DNA from 3 places in the Pseudomonas sp. TMB3-21 genome. Region 2 is predicted to be linked to each of the others. Evidence: riboswitches for the same ligand, from Rfam matches in the RefSeq annotation. Region 2 holds a riboswitch; each other region holds the start of a gene.

Region 1 (6,511 bases), 710 kb from region 2:
GTTCGCCAGAACCATGGCGGATCTGCTGGAAGTGCTCGATGTGGTGGTCGCGGAAGACCCCGACACCCGCGGCGATTTGTGGCGTTTGCAACCCTGGGTGCCGATTCCGAGCGTTGCCTCGGTGCGCCCGGCCGCTTATCCGCAATTGGCGGCTGATAGCGCTGCGCTGGCCGGCAAGCGCTTCGGCATACCGCGCATGTACATCAACGCCGACCCCGACGCAGGCACCGCGCAGGCGCCCGGCATTGGCGGGCCAACGGGCCAACGGATCAACACGCGGCCTTCGGTCATCGCCCTTTGGCAAGAGGCCCGACACGCGCTCGAAGCTGCCGGCGCGCAAGTGATCGACGTCGACTTCCCGCTGGTCTCCAATTGCGAAGGCGATCGTCCAGGCGCACCGACGGTGTTCACGCGAGGCCTGGTGTCCAAGGAATTTCTCCACCACGAATTGTGGGACCTGACCGCCTGGGCCTTCGATGATTTTCTGCAAGCCAACGGCGATCCGCAGCTGAACCGCCTTGTGGATGTCGACGGCCCGCTGATTTTCCCGCACGACCCCGGCACCCTGCCCAACCGTGAAGGCGATCTCGTCGCCGGCATGGACGAATACGTGCGCATGGCTGAACGCGGCATCACGCCGTGGAATGAAATCAGCACGGTGGCGGACGGCTTGCGCGGGCTCGAGCAAACCCGGCGCATCGACCTTGAGGACTGGATGGATGAACTGGGCCTGGATGCGGTGCTGTTCCCGACCGTCGCAGACGTCGCACCGGCCAATGCCGATATCGAGCCAGCGTCGGCCGATATTGCCTGGAGCAACGGCGTCTGGGTGGCCAACGGCAACCTCGCCATCCGTCATCTCGGCGTGCCCACGGTGACGGTGCCGATGGGCGTGATGGCAGATATCGGCATGCCGGTCGGGCTGACATTTGCCGGGCGCGCCTACGACGATTCCAACCTGTTGCGCTTCGCCTCGGCATTCGAATCGACAGGGTCAAAACGCCTGATCCCGCCGCGCACTCCGCCGCTGTCTGCCCGCTGAAAAATCGGGACTGGAGCATTCAGTCCCGCCTCTCCAAGGCTACTTGACCAGACGCTTTTCCTTGGACGGCCGATAGCCGAAATAGGCGCTGTAGCATTTACTGAAGTGGCTGGGCGACACAAAGCCACAAGCCACCAGTACGTCCACCTGGGACAGTTCCGTGTGCTGCAGTAACCGCCGGGCCTCGGTGATGCGCAGCTCCATGTAATAGCGTTGCGGCGTGGTACCCAGTTGTTCCTTGAACAAACGCTCCAGCTGGCGGCGTGAACGACCGGCGTAAATCGCCAACTGCTCCAGTTCCAGCGGTTCTTCAAGGTTGGCGTCCATCAGCTTCACCACTTCTCGCAGCGGTGCACTGACGCAGACATTTTCCGCCAGCTTGATGCGCCGATAGCGCGATTCCTCGAACGCCAGAATATCCTCGATGCCTTCAACCAGCGCCTTGTCGTGCAAGCCCTTGATCCAGTCCAGCGCCATGTGAAAAGCCCCCGAAGGGCTGGACGCGGTAAGCCGGTCTCGATCGATCACATAAGGTTCGCTGGTGACATGGGTGGCTTTGGAAATTTCCGCCAGTGCCGGACGGTGCTCGGGGTGAATCGCACAGCGGTAGCCATCGAGCACCCCCGCGCTGCCGAGAAACCACGCGCCGTTCCACAGGCCGGCAAGGATAACGCCGTGATCCGCCGCCAGCCGCAGCAAGTAGTTGAGTTCATCGCCGGCGTTCAGTTCGGTGCGGTAGCCGCCGCAAATCACCAACAGATCGAGGTCATGGATTGCCGATGTATCGATGCGCCCGTCGGGGCGGATCACCAGACCGAGGTCGCTGATGACCTCGCCGTCATGCAGGCCGAAGGTGCGCGATGAGAACAAACCCGGGCGCAGCAGATTGGCCGTGACGATCGTGTCCAGCGCTTGGGTGAATGCGGGCAGGGAGAAATGCTCAAGCAGCAGGAAACCGGTGCGGGTGATCCGAGCCGGCTGAGATGGCTCATTCAGATAGCGGAGGTTTTTGCCCTTCATGCCACCGCTGAATTGACGTCTTTCGGTCAAGGTGCGACTCACTCGGCTGCGTTGATGAACCTGGCGTCAGGTGCGCTGATGAAACGCCATGCTAACCGTAGATCTTCGACAAATATATCAATCCTGATACATGCCCCCTCGCACCTGTGGTACATAACCATGACCGCGCGATCCAAGAGGTTTGCTTATGTGCCGCTCTTCCCGTTTGCCGCTGCTCGCCGCCCTGCTCGCTCTGTTCGCGGGCGCCGGACACGCCGCCACGCCTTCGCCGGCACCCGACAGTCTGCAACCGCTGCTGGCGACCATGTACGAACGCCTGAACATCGGCGATCTGGCGGCGTTGGCCAAGTGGGACAGCGGCAAGCCGATCCAGGACAACGCGCGGGAGGCGCTGGTCATCGCCGATGCACGCAGGCAGGCCACGCAGAACAAGGTCAACGCGGACGAGTTCGCCGACCTGATCGCCGCGCAGATTGAGGCCAGCAAAGTGGTGCAATACGGGCGACTTGCGCAATGGCAGGCAGCGGGCAAGGCGCCCCCTACCCCTCGACTAGATCTGGAGAAGCAGATTCGCCCGCAACTGGATCAGTTGCAGCAGCGTCTGTTGCAGCAATATGCGGCTTTTTCGCGGTATCGCACCGACCCGGATTGCCCGCACTGGCTGGGCAAGACCCGCGCAACGTTGATCAAGGATCAACTGCACGGTCAGGCGCTGATCCGCGCGTCCGGTGAACTGTGTGCCGTCGGCCGCTGACGCCAGGCCTCCTCGACATCGCACCCGCTGAAAAAAATCCGGACCGCTACGACGCCCGATCGACTACCATGCCCGCCGCCGGTTTCCAAATGGGATTAATAGGGAATCCGAGGTGCCTTGCATGGCATCAAACGGAACTGCCCCCGCAACTGTAGATGCCGAGCCTGCTCCTCAACTGCCACTGGGATGATTCCCGGGAAGGCTGGAGCCAGGCGACGACGCATCAGTCAGGAGACCTGCCGGCCAAGCAAATCACTAACCGGCGGGGTGTCCGGGAAGGACATCCTTGCGCCCGGTTCCCGAGTTACAACGGCAGCGATCAACGATGTGTTTCCAGTCCGTACCCTGCTTTTATGTACGGTCAACCGGAGATTGCGTCATGCGGCTGTCGCGCCTTGCCACCCTCGTCACTGCCTTGGGTTTTTCCACCCTCGCCCATGCGGCACCGACTCACTATCCCCTGACGGTGGAAAACTGCGGCAGCACGCTGACGTTTGCCCAGGCGCCGAGCCGCGCGGTGACCATTGGCCAGGCCGGCACCGAGATGCTCTACGCCATGGGCCTGAGCGACAAGGTGGTCGGCACTTCGTTGTGGTTCAACAATGTGTTGGCGCAATACCAGCCCGTCAATGACCGCATCGAGCGTCTGGCCGACAACGAACCGAGTTTTGAAGCGGTGATCGGCAAGCGTCCGCAACTGGTCGCCGTCGAGCTGGAATGGATGGTCGGGCCGCAAGGCGCGGTCGGCACCCGCGAGCAGTTTCATGAGATGAACATCGCGACCTACCTGATACCCTCCGATTGCGAAGCCAAGGACAACCTGGTCGGCGCCGACGGCACGCGGCTCGAAGCCTTTCGCGTTGACAGCCTGTACAAAAGCATCAGCCAACTGGCGCAGATTTTCAACGTGCAGGCGCGCGGCCAACAACTGATAGCAACGCTCAAGGCCAGCCTGGCGAAGTCGGTGGCGACGGCCGCGCAGAACAAGGATTTGCGCCACACCAGCGCACTGTTCTGGTTCTCCAGCGCCAGCCTCGACATCGACCCTTACGTTGCCGGACACAAAGGCATTCCCGATTTCATGCTCAACACCCTGGGCGTGCGCAACGTGGTGGAATCCGACGAAGAATGGCCGACCGTGGGCTGGGAAACCATCGCCAAGGCCAACCCGACCTTTCTGGTGATCGCGCGCATGGACCGCCGCCGCTTCCCGGCTGACGACCACCTGAAAAAACTCGAATTCCTGCGCAGCGACCCGGTCACCCGCAACATGGACGCGGTGAAACACAACCGCATCATCATTCTCGATGCGATGGCCATGCAGGCCAGTGTGCGCATGTTCGAGGGTCTGGAAACCCTGGCGACGGCCATCCACGGCTACGACCTGGGGCAATGACGGCGATGCTGATGCGTACAGTCCTCGCGCTGGTGACCTTACTGGCGGCAGTGATTGCCGGCGTGACCATCGGTGAAACGGCCATTGAGCCGGGCGTGGTGTTTCAGGTGCTCGCGAACAAACTGTGGGCCGCCGGTCATGTGCTCGACCCGATCGATGAAGGCATCGTCTGGAATTACCGCCTGACCCGCGCCCTGGTCGCCGCGGCCTGTGGTGCCGGGCTGGCGACGTGCGGGGTGATTCTGCAATCGCTGTTGCGCAACCCGTTGGCCGATCCTTATCTGCTGGGCATTTCCGCCGGTGCCTCGACCGGCGCCGTGCTGGTGACGCTGCTGGGCTTGGGTGCGGGGCTGATTTCGCTGTCAGTCGGCGCGTTTGCCGGCGCGGTGGCAGCCTTCGCGGTGGTGGTGTTGCTGGCGCGGGCCAGCGGTGCGCCGGGGCGAACCGGGCAGATTATTCTGGCGGGGATCGCCGGCTCGCAGTTGTTTAATGCGCTGACCGCGTTTCTGATCACCAAGTCGGCCAGCGCCGAACAGGCGCGCGGCATCATGTTCTGGCTCTTGGGCAATCTCAGCGGGGTGCGCTGGCCGTCAGTGTGGCTGGCGGTTCCAGTGGCGTTGGTCGGTTTGCTTGTTTGCCTGTGGCATCGGCGCACACTCGACGCCTTCACGTTTGGTGCCGACTCGGCCGCCTCGCTAGGCATCGCGGTGCGTCCCGTGCAATTTCTGCTGATCAGTTGCGCGGCGCTGGTGACGGCGGTGATGGTCTCGATTGTCGGCTCGATCGGCTTCGTCGGGCTGGTCATCCCCCACGCTGCGCGGCTGTTGTTGGGCACCCAACATGCCCGCCTGTTGCCGGCCAGTGCGCTGGGGGGCGCGGTGTTCCTGATTGCCGCCGACATCCTCTCGCGCACGCTGATCAAAGGCCAGGTGATCCCGGTGGGCGTCATCACCGCGCTGGTCGGCGCGCCGGTGTTCGCGCTGATTCTGATCGGCCGAAGGAATGCGCGATGAATGCCGTGCAGTCTGTTGGCGACGCCGTGTTGCGATGTGAAGGCCTGGGGTTTCATGTTCGCGACGTCGAGCTTTTGCACAACGTCAATCTGGAGGTGCGACGCGGCGAAACCCTGGGCATTGTCGGGCCCAATGGCTCGGGCAAATCCACCCTGCTGAAACTGTTGGCCGGTTTGCGCATCCCCGGCCGGGGCGCCGTCTACCTCAATGGCAAAACACTCAAATCGGTGGCGCGACGTGCGATTGCGCAGACCCTCGCCGTGGTCGAGCAACAGGCCGATACGCTGGACACCATCAGCGTATTTGACGCCGTCGCCCTCGGCCGCACGCCCTGGCTGTCGGCCTTGCGCCCATGGTCGAGTGAGGATGACGCCATCGTCCAGCAGGCGTTGCGCGATGTCGATGCGGCGCATCTTGAAAGACGCAGCTGGCACAGTCTGTCCGGCGGCGAACGCCAACGCGTGCACATCGCCCGCGCACTGGCCCAGCGTCCACAGATTCTGCTGCTTGACGAGCCGACCAATCACCTGGATATCCAGCATCAACTGGCGATTATGCAAGTCGTGCAATCGTTGCCAGTGACCACGCTGATCGCCCTGCATGACCTGAATCAGGCGTTGAGTTGCGACCGTCTGGCGGTGCTCGAACGCGGGCGTCTAGTGGCGCTGGGCAAACCACTGGAAGTGCTGACGCCCCACCGTTTGCGCGAGACATTTGGCGTGCAGGCGCACTACCTGGTCGACCCGTTCGACGGCGCGCAGATTCTGCGGATCAGGCCGGCTTGAAGCCGGTGTGAAGCAAATAGCGCTGCCCTCCCCCTCACGGGAAAGGGCAGACACTGGTTTCAGGAGTGGTTGATGTCGCGGTCTTTGGTTTCCGGGAGGAAGAAGATCCCGAGTACCGCTGTCATCAGGGCGATCACGATCGGGTACCACAGGCCGTAGTAGATGTCGCCGGTCGCGGCAACCATCGCGAATGCCACGGTCGGCAGGAACCCGCCGAACCAGCCGTTACCGATGTGATACGGCAGCGACATCGAGGTGTAGCGAATGCGCGCCGGGAACAGTTCCACCAGCCACGCCGCGATTGGCCCGTAAACCATGGTCACATAGATCACCAGGATGGTCAGCAGGAGCAGCACCATCGGATAGTTGGTTTTCGCCGGGTCGGCTTTCTCCGGGTAACCGGCTTCCTTAAGCGCACCACCCAAGGTCGCGATGAAGGCGTCGTTGCGAGCCTTGAAATCGGCGCCCGGCATGTCGGTGCCTTCGAAGCTCGGGATGACC
Region 2 (6,511 bases):
TTACGAATTCCTGCTGGGCATCGCTATCGGCATGATTTACCGGCGCGGCTGGATCAAACCCGGTTTATGGCTGCCCCTGCTGGGCGTGGCTGGCGCACTGCTGGCGATTTACCACCTGCCGCCACAGCCACGATTCGTCACGTGGGGAATGCCGAGCGCGGTGCTGGTGATGGCCTGTATGTCGCTCGAACGTTTTTTCGAGCACAGTCGATTGTTCAAGCTGCTGGGTGATTGTTCCTACTCGGTGTACCTGATGCACGTGCTGGTGCTGTCCGCCGGTGGATTCATCGCACAGCGTTACGGTGTGAATCCTTACGTGATGTTCGCCGTGTGCGTCGCGACGATTGGTCTGGGGTCGTGGGCAAGCTATATCTGGGTGGAAAAGAGCAGCTATCGGTGGCTTAAAGCCAGAATCGACGACGAATCCTCCAGGGATAGCGAGCTGGCTCTTTCCCGACAAAAATACTAGGACTTTGTCCGGCGCGATGATTGGCGTAAACTGCGCCCAAGCCTGCGAGGAGTTTCCATGACCGCTATTACTATTACTGACGCCGCCCACGATTACCTGGCTGATCTGCTCTCCAAGCAGAATACCCCGGGCATCGGCATCCGCGTTTTCATTACCCAGCCTGGCACCCAGTACGCAGAAACCTGCATTGCCTACTGCAAGCCAGGCGAAGAAAAACCTGAAGACACCGCACTGGGGCTGAAAAGCTTTACTGCTTACATCGATTCGTTCAGCGAAGCTTTCCTGGACGACGCGGTCGTCGACTACGCCACTGACCGCATGGGCGGCCAACTGACCATCAAGGCGCCGAATGCCAAAGTGCCGATGGTCAACGCCGACAGCCCGGTCAACGAGCGTATCAACTATTATCTGCAGACCGAGATCAACCCGGGGCTGGCGAGCCATGGCGGTCAGGTCAGCTTGATCGACGTGGTTGACGACGGCATCGCCGTATTGAAGTTCGGCGGCGGTTGCCAGGGCTGCGGTCAGGCCGACGTGACCCTTCGCGAAGGCATCGAGCGGACCTTGCTCGAGCGCATTCCCGAATTGAAGGGTGTGCGTGACGTGACAGACCATACGCAGAAAGAAAACGCCTACTACTAAGGTGTTCGCTGCAGAAACAAAAAAACGGCACCCGTGAGTGCCGTTTTTTTATGGGTGATCGTGTCACTGCGCAGTGCTTGATCGTTCCCACGCGTGGGAACGAGTGGCAAGCGCTCAGGGGCGATATAGATGCGCATGCCCGGCACGGTACAGCGAGGACTCGCTGAACTGATCACTGCCCAATACCCGGCCTACCAGAATCAACGCTGTGCGGCGAAATCCCTTGGCTGCAACTTTCTCGGCAATATCCGCCAGCGTGCCCACCACCCAATCCTGATCCGGCCACGTCGCCCGGTGGATCACTGCGATAGGGCAGTCAGCGCCGTAATGCGGCAGCAATTCCAGCAAAATTTTATCAAGGTGATTGACCCCCAGATGGATCGCCATGGTCGCGCCATGCTGCGCAAGATTGCCCAGTTCTTCACCGGCGGGCATCGCGGTCTTGTCGGCATACCGCGTCAGAATCACGCTTTGCGAGACGTTCGGCAGCGTCAGTTCAGCCCCCAACAGCGCCGCGCACGCTGCTGTCGCGGTCACGCCGGGAATGATTTCAAACGGGATGTCGTGCTCGCGCAGGTAGCGAATCTGCTCGCCGATGGCGCCGTACAGGCTTGGGTCGCCGGAATGCACGCGCGCCACATTCTGACCCTTGGCATGCGCGCTCTTGATCAGTTCGATGATCTGTTCTAGATGCAACTCGGCGCTGTTTATCACGTGTTCCGCCTGATGGCCTTCGAGGACAGCGGCCGGGACCAGCGAGCCGGCGTAGATGATCACCGGGCAACTGCGGATCAGCCGTTGGCCCTTGACCGTGATCAATTCCGGATCGCCGGGACCTGCGCCAATGAAGTAGACGGTCATCGTCGGTTCCTGTCAGAAAGAAGGCTGGGCAACGCTTCAGATGAAGTTTGCTCATGATCAAAGATGGAAGTAATCGGGGTTACTACGCTGTGGAGGCCAAAGCGAGTGTGGCTTGGGCGTATTTCTGCCGACATATCAGCAATTTCGCCGGCGCCTGGTTCAACTGCTCGGCCAGCGCCAGCGCTGCGCTTTCCGCTACGCCATAACAGCCGGTGCGCTCGAACGCGATGTCTGAGCGGTGGCTGAGTTGCAGCTGATAACCGGCCAGTTGTTCGCTGCTGAAATACGTCAAGGGCAACGCCAGCTGTTCAGCCAGTTCTGTCAGGCCCGCTTCCTCACGCTTCAAATCGATACTGGCCAGGGCCTTGATCTGATGAAGCCCGATCTGATGCGCTTGCAGGGCCTGATCGAGCAGGGCCCGCAACGTGCTGGCCGGGCAGCCGCGCTGGCAGCCCAGGCCGATCACTAATGTCGGCGCTGCGCTGGCATCTGTCATGCGTCGTATTGACCAGCGCTTTTACGGCGGAACAACCATGCACTGATCAGGCCCAGGGCCAGCCAGAAGGCGATGTTGGTCAACTGCGAAGCGATTTTGAACTGTGATTCCAGCGCTTGCGGGGCGAGCATCGAATGTACTTCCGGCTGCGGTGCGCCGATCACGTGCGGGACGGCGAGGATTGCCACGCCCAGAACCTTCATCAACCAATGACGGCTGAACACGATCAAGGCGATGCCGACTGCGGTGGAAGCGGCCGTGCAGATCCACCAGACCTGGCGCTGGGCCAGATCGGCGGCGGCCGTGCCCGGCAACTCAGGTGGCAGGCCCAGTGTCGGCGCCAGCACGAAGGTCGCGTAACCGGCCAGACCCCAGAGCAGGCCCTGAGCGGTTTTGGTCGGCGCGCGCAGGGTGTAAAGACCGGCGAGCATCAAGGCGAAACCGACGGCCACTACGAGGTTGCCACCGGTGGTGGCCAGCACGCGCTGCCAGCCATCTTGCGGTTCCCATGCTTCGCCATCGTGGCTGTGTGCGGCCGCACCGGCAGCGTGCTCGTGAAGTTCAACGGCAGCCGGTTCGGATTTTTCGTAGGTCTCGGCCTGGGTAATCAGCGGCGAAACCCAGAAGCTTTGTAGCAGTGTCAGCAACAGGGCGGCCAGCAGCCCGGAGAAACCTGCGGTTTGCGCGATACGCTTGATCATGTCGGCAGGTCTCAATGGCACGGGAAGGCAGCGCTGTGACGGGTATCGTGCGCGGCGTTGTGGACCGCTTCAATGTGCGAGAAACCGGCGAAATACACCAGGGACACACCAAGGATCGATGCACATACGGCAGCAGTCAGGCGTTGGGTCAGGGTTGTGGTGGTGCTTTTATCGGCAGTGCTGCCGGTGCTGCTGATGGTCGACATGGCGCTTCCCTCTGGTCTGTCAGCGGGTGAATAGAGCGCATGAAATCCCTGCGGATCAGGCACGCAGAGGTTCGAACAGCGCCCGCCCACCGCGGGTTTGTCATTCAGCGAACGAAACGATCACTGTGTGTTGCGGGCCGGTCTCCGGGCTCACGAGGGGTTTGGCGTCAGCCGAAACCTGCAAGCACCACCTTCCCATGTCGATAACCCGACACAGTGGATCTGACGCTTCGCTCGCTTACCGTTGCGGGGGCAGCACCGGACTGACATGGCCTTGAGTAAAGCACATGATTCACCGGTTTCCCGTTTCACCCTGTGAAGGGCACCCGTAACAAAGCGTGTAGGAGAGCATGGGCGGGGGTTTGGCGTCAATTAGCATGGGTTCTCATCTTTGTGCCGAGGGGGCTTGCCTGTGGTAAGGAGATTTGCCTGTGGCGAGGGGGCTTGCCCCCGTTGGGTTGCGAAGCGACCCCATCATTCTTCCAGAAATACCGCGCGAGCAGGTCTGACGACGGCTTCGCCGCCGAACGGGGGCAAGCCCCCTCGCCACAGGAAAATCCTCATCACAGGCAAGCCCTTCAATAAAAGCAAGTCCCCTGACCACAATCGTCGGCGACGACTCCCGGACATTGACCCGCTCCCACGCGATGCGTAGCCTTGCGCCTTCGAGGTTCTTCGGCACTTGCCGAAGCTAAGAAGGGAACGCGGTCAATGCCGCGGCTGCCCCCGCAACTGTGAACGGTGCTGTTTGCTGCCACGCCACTGCAGATCCTGTCCTACGGATCCGCGGGAAGGCGCAGCGAATGCCAGGCCCAACGGCCGGCACACCGTCAGCCAGGAGACCTGCCTCGACACAGATTCTCACTACAACCGGGCGGGGTGATCCGGTGGCGAACTCTTCCGCGCGCGTCTGTCGCAGCGATTGTCGTCCCGTATGCCCGCCACCTTGCGATAGGGCATCCGATGAAAACACTGGCCAAACTTCCCGTCACCATCGTTACCGGTTTCCTCGGCTCGGGCAAAACCACCTTGCTGCGGCACATGCTCGACAATGCTCAGGGGCGTCGTATCGCGGTGATCGTCAACGAGTTTGGCGAGCTGGGCATCGACGGCGAAATCCTCAAGCAATGTTCGATCGGCTGCACTGAAGAGGAAGCCAACGGCCGCGTCTATGAACTGGCCAACGGCTGCCTGTGCTGCACCGTTCAGGAAGAATTTTTCCCGGTGATGCGTGAGCTGGTTGCCCGTCGCGGCGACCTTGATCACATCCTCATCGAAACCTCGGGCCTGGCCCTGCCGAAACCCTTGGTGCAAGCCTTCCAGTGGCCGGAAATCCGCAGCGCCTGCACGGTTGACGCGGTGATCACCGTGGTCGACAGCCCGGCCGTTGCCGCCGGCACTTTCGCGGCGTTCCCGGATCAGGTGGATGCCCAGCGCAAACTCGACCCGAATCTGGACCACGAATCGCCGCTGCATGAGTTGTTCGCCGATCAACTGGCGAGTGCCGACCTGGTGATCCTCAACAAGTCCGATCTGATCAGCCCCGAAGACCTTGCCCGCGTGCGCCTGGAAGTCGCCGAAGAACTGCCGCCCGCCGTCAAGGTCATCGAAGCCAGCAGCGGCCGCGTGCCACTGGACGTACTGATCGGCCTCGGCGCCGGTTCCGAAGAACACATCGACAGCCGCCACAGCCATCACGATCATCACCATGAAGGTGAAGACGATCACGACCACGATGCCTTCGACTCCATCTCCATCGAACTGCCGCAAGCCGACGAAAGCCTGCTGCTGGATGCGCTGACGCAACTGGTGGTCAAGCACGGCATTCTGCGCGTGAAAGGGTTCGCGGCGATCCCGAACAAACCGATGCGCCTGCTGATTCAGGGCGTGGGTACGCGGTTCGACAAGCATTTCGACCGTCAGTGGGGAGCCGATGAAGCGCGCACCACGCGCCTGGTGCTGATCGGTCAGGAGCTCGACGCCGCGTTGCTTGAAGCGCAACTGCGCGCCGCGCTCAGCGCTTAAGCCATGCACCTGCTCAGGACCCAGCCCGGCGGCTTTGTTTCGGATGACAATATTGCCGACCTCGGCCAGACGCCCGCCGAGCTGGTGATCTTGTGCAGCGGCGATTCCAGCCTCGCGTTGCTCGCGGAAGCGGCGCAGCAATTGCCCGATGATTACCCGAGCGTTCGCTTGGCCAATCCGATGCAGGTGCAAAATCATGCGTCGGTGGATTTGTACGTCGACGATGTATTGCGCCACGCCAAGGTCATTCTGATTTCCCTGCACGGCGGCATCGGCTATTGGCGTTACGGCGTCGAGCGCCTGGTCGAGCTGGCCGCGCGCGGCGTGCAGCTGATTCTGGTGCCGGGTGATGATCGCCCGGACCCGGAGCTTAGCGACCTCAGCACCGTGAATGCGGAAGATCGCGATCGCCTCTGGCAGTTTCTGCGTCAGGGCGGAATGAACAATGCGCTGAACTTCTTTCATTGCCTGGCGAGCGGTTGGCTCGGTCGCGATTACGCCTGGGCCGAGCCACAAACCCTGCCACGCACCGCGATCTACCATCCGCGCAAAAGCCCTGCGAACCTGAGTGACTGGCAAGGCGAATGGCAGCCCGGTCAAGCCGTGGCGGCGGTGCTGTTTTATCGCTCGCACTTGCAGGCCGCGAACACTGCGTTCATCGATGTCTTTTGCCAGCGCCTGCAAGCGGCCGGCTTCAATCCGTTGCCGATTGCCGTGGCCAGTCTGAAAGAACCCGGCTGCCTGACGGTGGTCGAGGACTGGCTTGATGAGGTTGGCGCCAGTGTCATTCTCAACACCACCGGTTTCGCCCAGTCCAGCCCTGAAGCGCCGCATTTGCGACCCTTTCGCCGCAATATTCCGGTTATTCAGGCGATTTGTGCGCAGGACAACGAGCCCGGCTGGCGCGCCAGCGAGCAGGGCCTTGGCCCCCGTGACCTGGCGATGCACATTGCGCTGCCGGAACTGGACGGGCGAATCATCAGCCGCCCGATCAGTTTCAAGGATCTGGCGTGGCGCAGCGAGCGCAGTCAGTCGGACGTCGTGTGCTATCGAGCCCAGCCCGAACGCATGGATTTTGTCGCTGAACTGGCGCGGCGCTGGGTTGATCTGG
Region 3 (6,511 bases), 750 kb from region 2:
CCGCTGGGCGATGGTTTGACGTTGTGCCGGAAGCGGTAGAGCGCAGCGCCTGTGTTAGCGAGTCTGCTCGCGAGAGCGGACTGAATGCTGGCATTGATGGTGCGCTACTGACGCCATCGCTGGCAGGCCAGCTCCCACAAGAATGACCTGTGACAACTGGCGCAGCCTGCGTCTGATCGCGGCCCGAGCCGGACGCAGGCTTCTACGGTTTTATGCTATGGCGCACACCGAGTTACTTGGCCGCCGACACCCGCCAAACCTTATTCCCCACATCATCCGCTACCAACAGCCCGCCCTGCTGATCCACCACTACGCCCACCGGCCGGCCCATGGCTTTCTCATCGTCATTAAGAAAACCGGTCAGCACATCAATTGGCTGCCCGGTCGGTTTGCCCGCAGCAAACGGCACGAAAATCACCTTGTAGCCACTGTGCGGCTTGCGGTTCCAAGAACCATGCTGACCGATGAAAGCGCCTTCCTTGAACTGCGCCGGCAGCTCGTTGCCCTCTGCAAACGTCAAACCCAGCGAAGCTGTATGCGGGCCAACCGCATAATCCGGGGCGATCGCCTTGGCCACTAAATCAGGATTCTGCGGTGTCACGCGCACATCCACATGCTGGCCGTAATAGCTATAAGGCCAGCCGTAGAATCCTCCGTCCTTCACCGAAGTGATGTAATCCGGGACCAGATCGCTGCCGATCTCATCCCGCTCATTCACCGCCGTCCACAACGCGCCGCTCTGTGGCTCCCAGGCCAAACCGTTCGGATTGCGAATGCCGGAAGCGAAAATCCGATGGTTGCCCGTGGCCCGATCAACTTCCCAAATCGCCGCGCGACCTTCTTCCTGATCCATGCCGTTCTCGCCGACATTGCTGTTGGAACCCACCGTCACGTACAACTTGCTGCCGTCCTTGCTGGCGATGACATTCTTGGTCCAGTGATGATTCAACTTGCCGCCCGGCAAATCGACGATTTTGATCGGCTGCGACTTGATCGCCGTCTCGCCCGCTTCGTAATGGAAACGCAGCAAGCGATCCGTGTCCGCGACGTACAGGTCAGTACCAACCAGCGTCATGCCAAAAGGAGAGCTGAGGTTTTCCAGAAACACCGTGCGTGTTTCGGCAACGCCATCGTGATCGGCATCGCGCAACAGAGAGATTCGATTCGCGCTGGGCACGCCGGCACCGGCGCGGCCCATGACTTTCTCGGTGACCCAGCCTTTGATGCCTTTGCTGTCGTCAGGCTTGGACGGTGCATTGGTTTCGGCCACCAGTACGTCGCCATTGGGCAGCACGTAGAGCCAGCGCGGGTGATCCAGGCCTTCGGCAAACGCCGCGACTTGGGTTCCCGCTGCCGGAACCGGTTTGGCTCCTTCGGGCCACCCGATCGCGGGCGCGATGTTCACAGTCGGTATCAGGGTCTTGTTCGGTTCCGGCAATTTTGGCGATGGCCCGGTGCCATCGGACACCTGCAGCGTGGAGGTTTCGCCGCAGGCCGCAAGCCCTCCGGCGAGTACGATGACGAGAGCGAGTTGGGGCTTGCGCATGCTGATCTTCCCTATGAATGCAGTGGCTTGATCAGTAGAGAAGCGCAAACCCGCGATGGTTCAACCGATCAGCCACGCGCTTCCTTGAGGAGCAGGGCGATGCCGGGGTGATAGTTGCCGGCCTCATTGTGCAACTTGCGGTAGGCGTACGGGAAATACCAGGCGACGGCGCAGGTGTGTTCCTTCTGCAAATCGTCGACCATGTCCTGGAGCTCTTCCGGGGTGGCGCTGTGCTGGGATTTTTGCGGCGCTACGAACAGGCAGCCGAGTTTCAGATCGCTGGCGTAGCTGATTTTCCTCGCCTCGCTGGTGATATCGGCCAATGCCTGTGTCAGGTTCAAGCTGTTGACCTTCGGCCAGCGTTGTGAGGCCTGAATGAAGGCACGCTCTTCGCTGGTGGCAATCAGCAAGTCGGCGCGAGCGTTGCGTTCACCTTCTTCATTCTGTTTGCGGGTCGGTGTTTGCTGCAGCGTGACCATTTCCGCCATCCACGCAGCGGCCGAGAGCACGCTGAGGTTGGCTTTTTCGTCATGCCAGTAAGGCGTTTCGTTATCGCCGCGCACGGCGTTGAAACGGTCGATGCAATCGAACCAGCGTTCGAGCGCCGGGCGCAGGAATTCCAGCTTTGGATTGCTGATGATCATGCCTTGCATGTGGCTCACCCTTGTTATTGTAATGTGGCAGATGTGGCTCTTTGATATCACTGCTTGAAGTGTGGCACAAGATCGGCGACAGCAAATGGATCGACGTAAGTTATTTACCCCGCTGCCTCCCGGCTTCAATTGACGCTCCACCCCCAACCCTCTAACCTTCGCCGCTTGTTTCAGGTGCTCTGTGGCCGTGGCCGACAGGGTGAAACAGGGAAACCGGTGAGTGCGCTCTTCCAGTACATGGGAAGCCACAATCCCGGCGCTGCCCCCGCAACGGTAAATGAGTAAACACTGCGTCTTGAGCCACTGTGTCGATTGTCGACATGGGAAGGCGCGCAGTCAGGCGAACGCCGCTCATGAGCCCGGAGACCGGCCTGATTCATCCAACGGCATCACGGTGGGCGATGCCAGGCTTTTTGCCGTCTATTCTTGTGTCTGCCCGCCGTTATCCAGTCTCAACGGAGAGCTCCCCCATGACCGATTACCCTGATCGTGACGAACGTCATCTGGCGCGCATGTTGCGCAAAAAAGCCGTGATCGACGAACGCATCGCCAATTCCCCCAACGAATGCGGCCTGCTGCTGGTGCTGACCGGCAATGGCAAAGGCAAAAGCAGTTCGGCGTTCGGCATGCTCGCACGGTCGATGGGCCACGGCATGCAGTGCGGCGTGGTGCAGTTCATCAAGGGGCGCAACTGTACCGGTGAGGAAATGTTCTTCCGGCGCTTCCCGGAACAGGTCCGCTTTCATGTGATGGGCGAGGGCTTCACTTGGGAAACCCAGGACCGCCAGCGGGACATCGCCGCCGCCGAAGCCGCGTGGGAAGTCTCTTGCGAACTGCTGCGCGATCCGTCGATTGGCCTGGTGGTGCTCGACGAATTGAACATCGCGCTGAAGCATGGCTACCTCGATCTCGATCAGGTGCTCAGCGACCTGCAAGCGCGACCACCGATGCAACACGTAGTGGTCACCGGTCGGGGTGCAAAACCGGAGATGATCGAACTGGCCGACACCGTCACTGAAATGGGTGTGATCAAACATGCTTTCCAGGCCGGGATCAAAGCGCAAAAAGGCGTAGAGCTGTGAACCAGCCACGTCATTGCCCGGCGGTATTGATTGCCGCGCCGGCTTCCGGCCAAGGCAAGACCACCGTCACCGCCGCGCTGGCCCGGTTGCACCGCAATCAGGGGCGCACGGTACGCGTGTTCAAATGCGGACCGGACTTTCTCGACCCGATGATTCTCGAACGCGCCAGCGGCGCGCCGGTGTATCAATTGGACATGTGGATGGTTGGCGAGCAAGAAAGTCGCCGACTGTTGTGGGAAGCCGCCGCCGAAGCCGACCTGATTCTGATCGAAGGCGTCATGGGGCTATTCGACGGTACGCCGTCCAGCGCCGACCTGGCGCGACACTTTGGTGTGCCGGTGCTCGCCGTCATTGACGGCACGGCGATGGCGCAGACCTTCGGTGCCCTGGCGTTAGGGCTGGCGAAATACCAGCCGGATCTGCCGTTCGCCGGCGTCCTGGCCAATCGCGTCGGCACCCTGCGTCACGCGCAATTGCTGGAAGGCAGTCTGACCGAAGGTTTGCGCTGGTACGGCGCTTTGTCCCGCGAGACCGGGATCGAATTGCCAAGTCGCCATCTCGGCCTGGTCCAGGCCAGTGAATTGAACGATCTCGATGTGCGCCTCGATGCGGCGGCCAACGCGCTGGCCAGCAGTTGCGAAGTGGCGCTGCCACCGCTGGTGGAATTCGCCGCGCCAGACGTTATCGCTGTCGAGCCATTGCTGGCCGGCGTGCGGATTGCGGTGGCGCATGACGAAGCGTTTGCGTTCACCTACGGTGCAAGCCTGGATGTGCTGCGGGCCATGGGCGCCGAGCTGCTGTTTTTCTCGCCGATCCGAGATGCCGATCTGCCCGAAGCGGACAGCCTTTATCTGCCCGGTGGCTACCCGGAATTGCACCATGTAGCGTTGTCGCAGAACACCTCGATGCTGGAGGCCATTCGCGCCCATCACGCGGCGGGCAAACCGCTGCTGGCCGAATGTGGCGGCATGTTGTATCTGCTCGACTCGCTGACCGATGTCGAAGGCACTCGCGCTGAACTGGTCGGGTTACTGCGCGGCGATGCGGTGATGCAAAAGCGCCTCGCCGCGCTGGCCTTGCAAGCGGTCGAGCTGCCGGAAGGCCTCTTGCGTGGCCACACCTACCATCACTCGCTGACCTCCACCGAACTTGAGCCGATTGCCCGCGGGCTGAGCCCCAATGGCGGGCGCGGGGCGGAGGCGGTGTACCGCGAAGGGCGAATGACGGCTTCGTACGTGCACTTTTATTTTCCGTCGAATCTTTCAGCGGCTGCCGCGTTGTTCGCGCCCGACCTTAAGGACGCCTTCGCGAGCAGGCTCGCTCTCACAGTTGAAGATATGTTGCCTGAAGAAACTCGTTCCACTGTAGGAGCGAGCCTGCTCGCGAAGGGGCCATGAGCGACAACGCCTTCACTCAGGCAGAGCGCGAGGCCGTCTACAAAGCCATCGCCGAACGCCGCGACATGCGCCATTTCACCGGCGGCACCGTCGAGCCCGAACTCCTGCAACGCCTGCTCGAAGCCGCTCATCACGCGCCAAGCGTCGGCCTGATGCAGCCCTGGCGCTTCATCCGCATCAGCGATAAAGCGTTGCGCGGTGAGATCCGCCAACTGGTAGAAGCAGAGCGCATCCGCACCGCCGAAGCCCTCGGCGAGCGCAGCGACGACTTCATGAAACTCAAAGTCGAAGGTATTAATGACTGCGCCGAAGTACTGGTCGCGGCGCTGATGGACGACCGCGAGCGACACATATTCGGCCGTCGCACGCTGCCGGAAATGGACATGGCCTCGCTGTCCTGCGCAATCCAGAACCTGTGGCTGGCGTCCCGTGCCGAAGGGTTGGGCATGGGCTGGGTGTCCTTGTTCGAGCCGCAGGCACTGGCGGATCTGCTGGGCATGCCGGCCGGCGCGAAACCGCTGGCGGTGATTTGCCTGGGCCCGGTCGAGGCATTCTATCCGGCGCCGATGCTGGTACTCGAAGGCTGGGCGCAAGCGCGTCCGCTGAGCGAAATGCTCTATGAAAATTATTGGGGAGTGGGGCAATGAGTGTGGCGTTATTGAGTGTCGCCGCGGTTGCGCTGGATGCGCTGCTGGGCGAACCGAAACGCTGGCATCCGCTGGTGGCGTTCGGCCGTTTTGCCGATCGCATCGAGCGCCGTTTCAACGGTGAAGGTCGCGGCTGGCGCAGTCATGGCGTTACCGCGTGGGTGATCGCAGTGGTGCCGCTGACGTTGCTGGCCACGGCGTTTTCCTGGGCGCCTTACATCGGCTGGATGATCGAAATTGCGCTGCTGTATTGCGCGCTCGGCATGCGCAGCCTTGGTGAGCATGTCGAGCCGGTCGCGAAAGCGTTGCGCAGCGATGACCTCGATGAAGCGCGCAGGCGGGTCGGTTATCTGGTCAGCCGCCAGACCAGCGAGCTGGATAAAACCGAAGTCGCCCGCGCCGCCACCGAGTCGGTCCTGGAAAATGGCAGCGACGCGGTGTTCGCCGCACTGTTCTGGTTTGCCGTGGCCGGTGCACCCGGCGTGGTGCTGTATCGCTTGAGCAATACGCTTGATGCGATGTGGGGTTATCGCAACGAACGCTTCGAGCGCTTCGGCTGGGCGGCCGCGAAGATCGACGACGTGCTCAACTACATTCCTGCCCGCCTGGTGGCGTTGACCTACGCACTGCTGGGTAAAACCCGACTCGCGCTGAAATGCTGGCGCACCCAAGCGCCGCAGTGGGACAGTCCGAATGCCGGTCCGGTGATGGCCGCAGGCGCCGGTGCATTGGGGGTCGAACTGGGCGGGGCGGCGATTTATCACGGTGAGTTGCATCAGCGCCCGCAACTGGGCGAAGGCGTGCTGGCGGACGCCGATTCGATTGATCGTGGCTGGCAATTGGTCCAGCGCGGGGTATGGTTATGGCTGCTGATTCTCTGCGTCGGAGCTGAATTTTATGCTTGAACACGGTGGACGCTTGCGCCAGGCCGCGCTCGAATACGGCATCGCCGAAGGCGAGTGGCTGGACCTCTCGAGCGGGCTCGCGCCCTGGCCTTTTCCTGTCCCGGAAATTCCCCTGCGCGCGTGGGCACGCTTGCCGGAAATCGACGATGGCCTGGAGCAGGCAGCTTGCGACTATTACGGCGCCGCACACTTGCTGCCGGTGGCCGGCTCACAGATGGCGATTCAATTGCTCCCGCGCTTGCGCCGCGTCGGCAAGGTCGGTGTGTTGTCGCCGTGCTACG

The links. Region 2 has a riboswitch for cobalamin ahead of ACYZTS_RS20770 (CbtB domain-containing protein). Riboswitches for the same ligand answer to the same signal wherever they lie in the genome.
Region 1: another riboswitch for cobalamin. It lies ahead of ACYZTS_RS17740 (ABC transporter substrate-binding protein); the one in region 2 lies ahead of ACYZTS_RS20770 (CbtB domain-containing protein).
Region 3: another riboswitch for cobalamin. It lies ahead of cobO (cob(I)yrinic acid a,c-diamide adenosyltransferase); the one in region 2 lies ahead of ACYZTS_RS20770 (CbtB domain-containing protein).

What each region holds. Positions count from the first base shown of each region.
Region 1 is NZ_CM142718.1:3,865,030-3,871,540, reverse strand. It holds gene ACYZTS_RS17755 (amidase) at 1-1,042, shown strand, start outside; gene ACYZTS_RS17750 (GlxA family transcriptional regulator) at 1,082-2,092, opposite strand; gene ACYZTS_RS17745 (chorismate mutase) at 2,250-2,816, shown strand; cobalamin riboswitch at 2,879-3,074, shown strand; gene ACYZTS_RS17740 (ABC transporter substrate-binding protein) at 3,196-4,212, shown strand; gene ACYZTS_RS17735 (FecCD family ABC transporter permease) at 4,221-5,225, shown strand; gene ACYZTS_RS17730 (ABC transporter ATP-binding protein) at 5,222-6,010, shown strand; gene ACYZTS_RS17725 (MFS transporter) at 6,070-6,511, opposite strand, start outside.
Region 2 is NZ_CM142718.1:4,577,476-4,583,986, reverse strand. It holds gene ACYZTS_RS20795 (acyltransferase family protein) at 1-469, shown strand, start outside; gene nfuA (Fe-S biogenesis protein NfuA) at 527-1,111, shown strand; gene cobM (precorrin-4 C(11)-methyltransferase) at 1,226-1,972, opposite strand; gene ACYZTS_RS20780 (cobalamin biosynthesis protein) at 2,055-2,468, opposite strand; gene ACYZTS_RS20775 (CbtA family protein) at 2,465-3,169, opposite strand; gene ACYZTS_RS20770 (CbtB domain-containing protein) at 3,181-3,375, opposite strand; cobalamin riboswitch at 3,494-3,720, opposite strand; cobalamin riboswitch at 4,027-4,240, shown strand; gene cobW (cobalamin biosynthesis protein CobW) at 4,339-5,400, shown strand; gene cobN (cobaltochelatase subunit CobN) at 5,404-6,511, shown strand, end outside.
Region 3 is NZ_CM142718.1:5,327,135-5,333,645, reverse strand. It holds gene ACYZTS_RS24240 (O-methyltransferase) at 1-39, shown strand, start outside; gene ACYZTS_RS24235 (PQQ-dependent sugar dehydrogenase) at 233-1,546, opposite strand; gene ACYZTS_RS24230 (hypothetical protein) at 1,615-2,199, opposite strand; cobalamin riboswitch at 2,355-2,588, shown strand; gene cobO (cob(I)yrinic acid a,c-diamide adenosyltransferase) at 2,670-3,281, shown strand; gene ACYZTS_RS24220 (cobyrinate a,c-diamide synthase) at 3,278-4,678, shown strand; gene bluB (5,6-dimethylbenzimidazole synthase) at 4,675-5,325, shown strand; gene cbiB (adenosylcobinamide-phosphate synthase CbiB) at 5,322-6,230, shown strand; gene cobD (threonine-phosphate decarboxylase CobD) at 6,223-6,511, shown strand, end outside.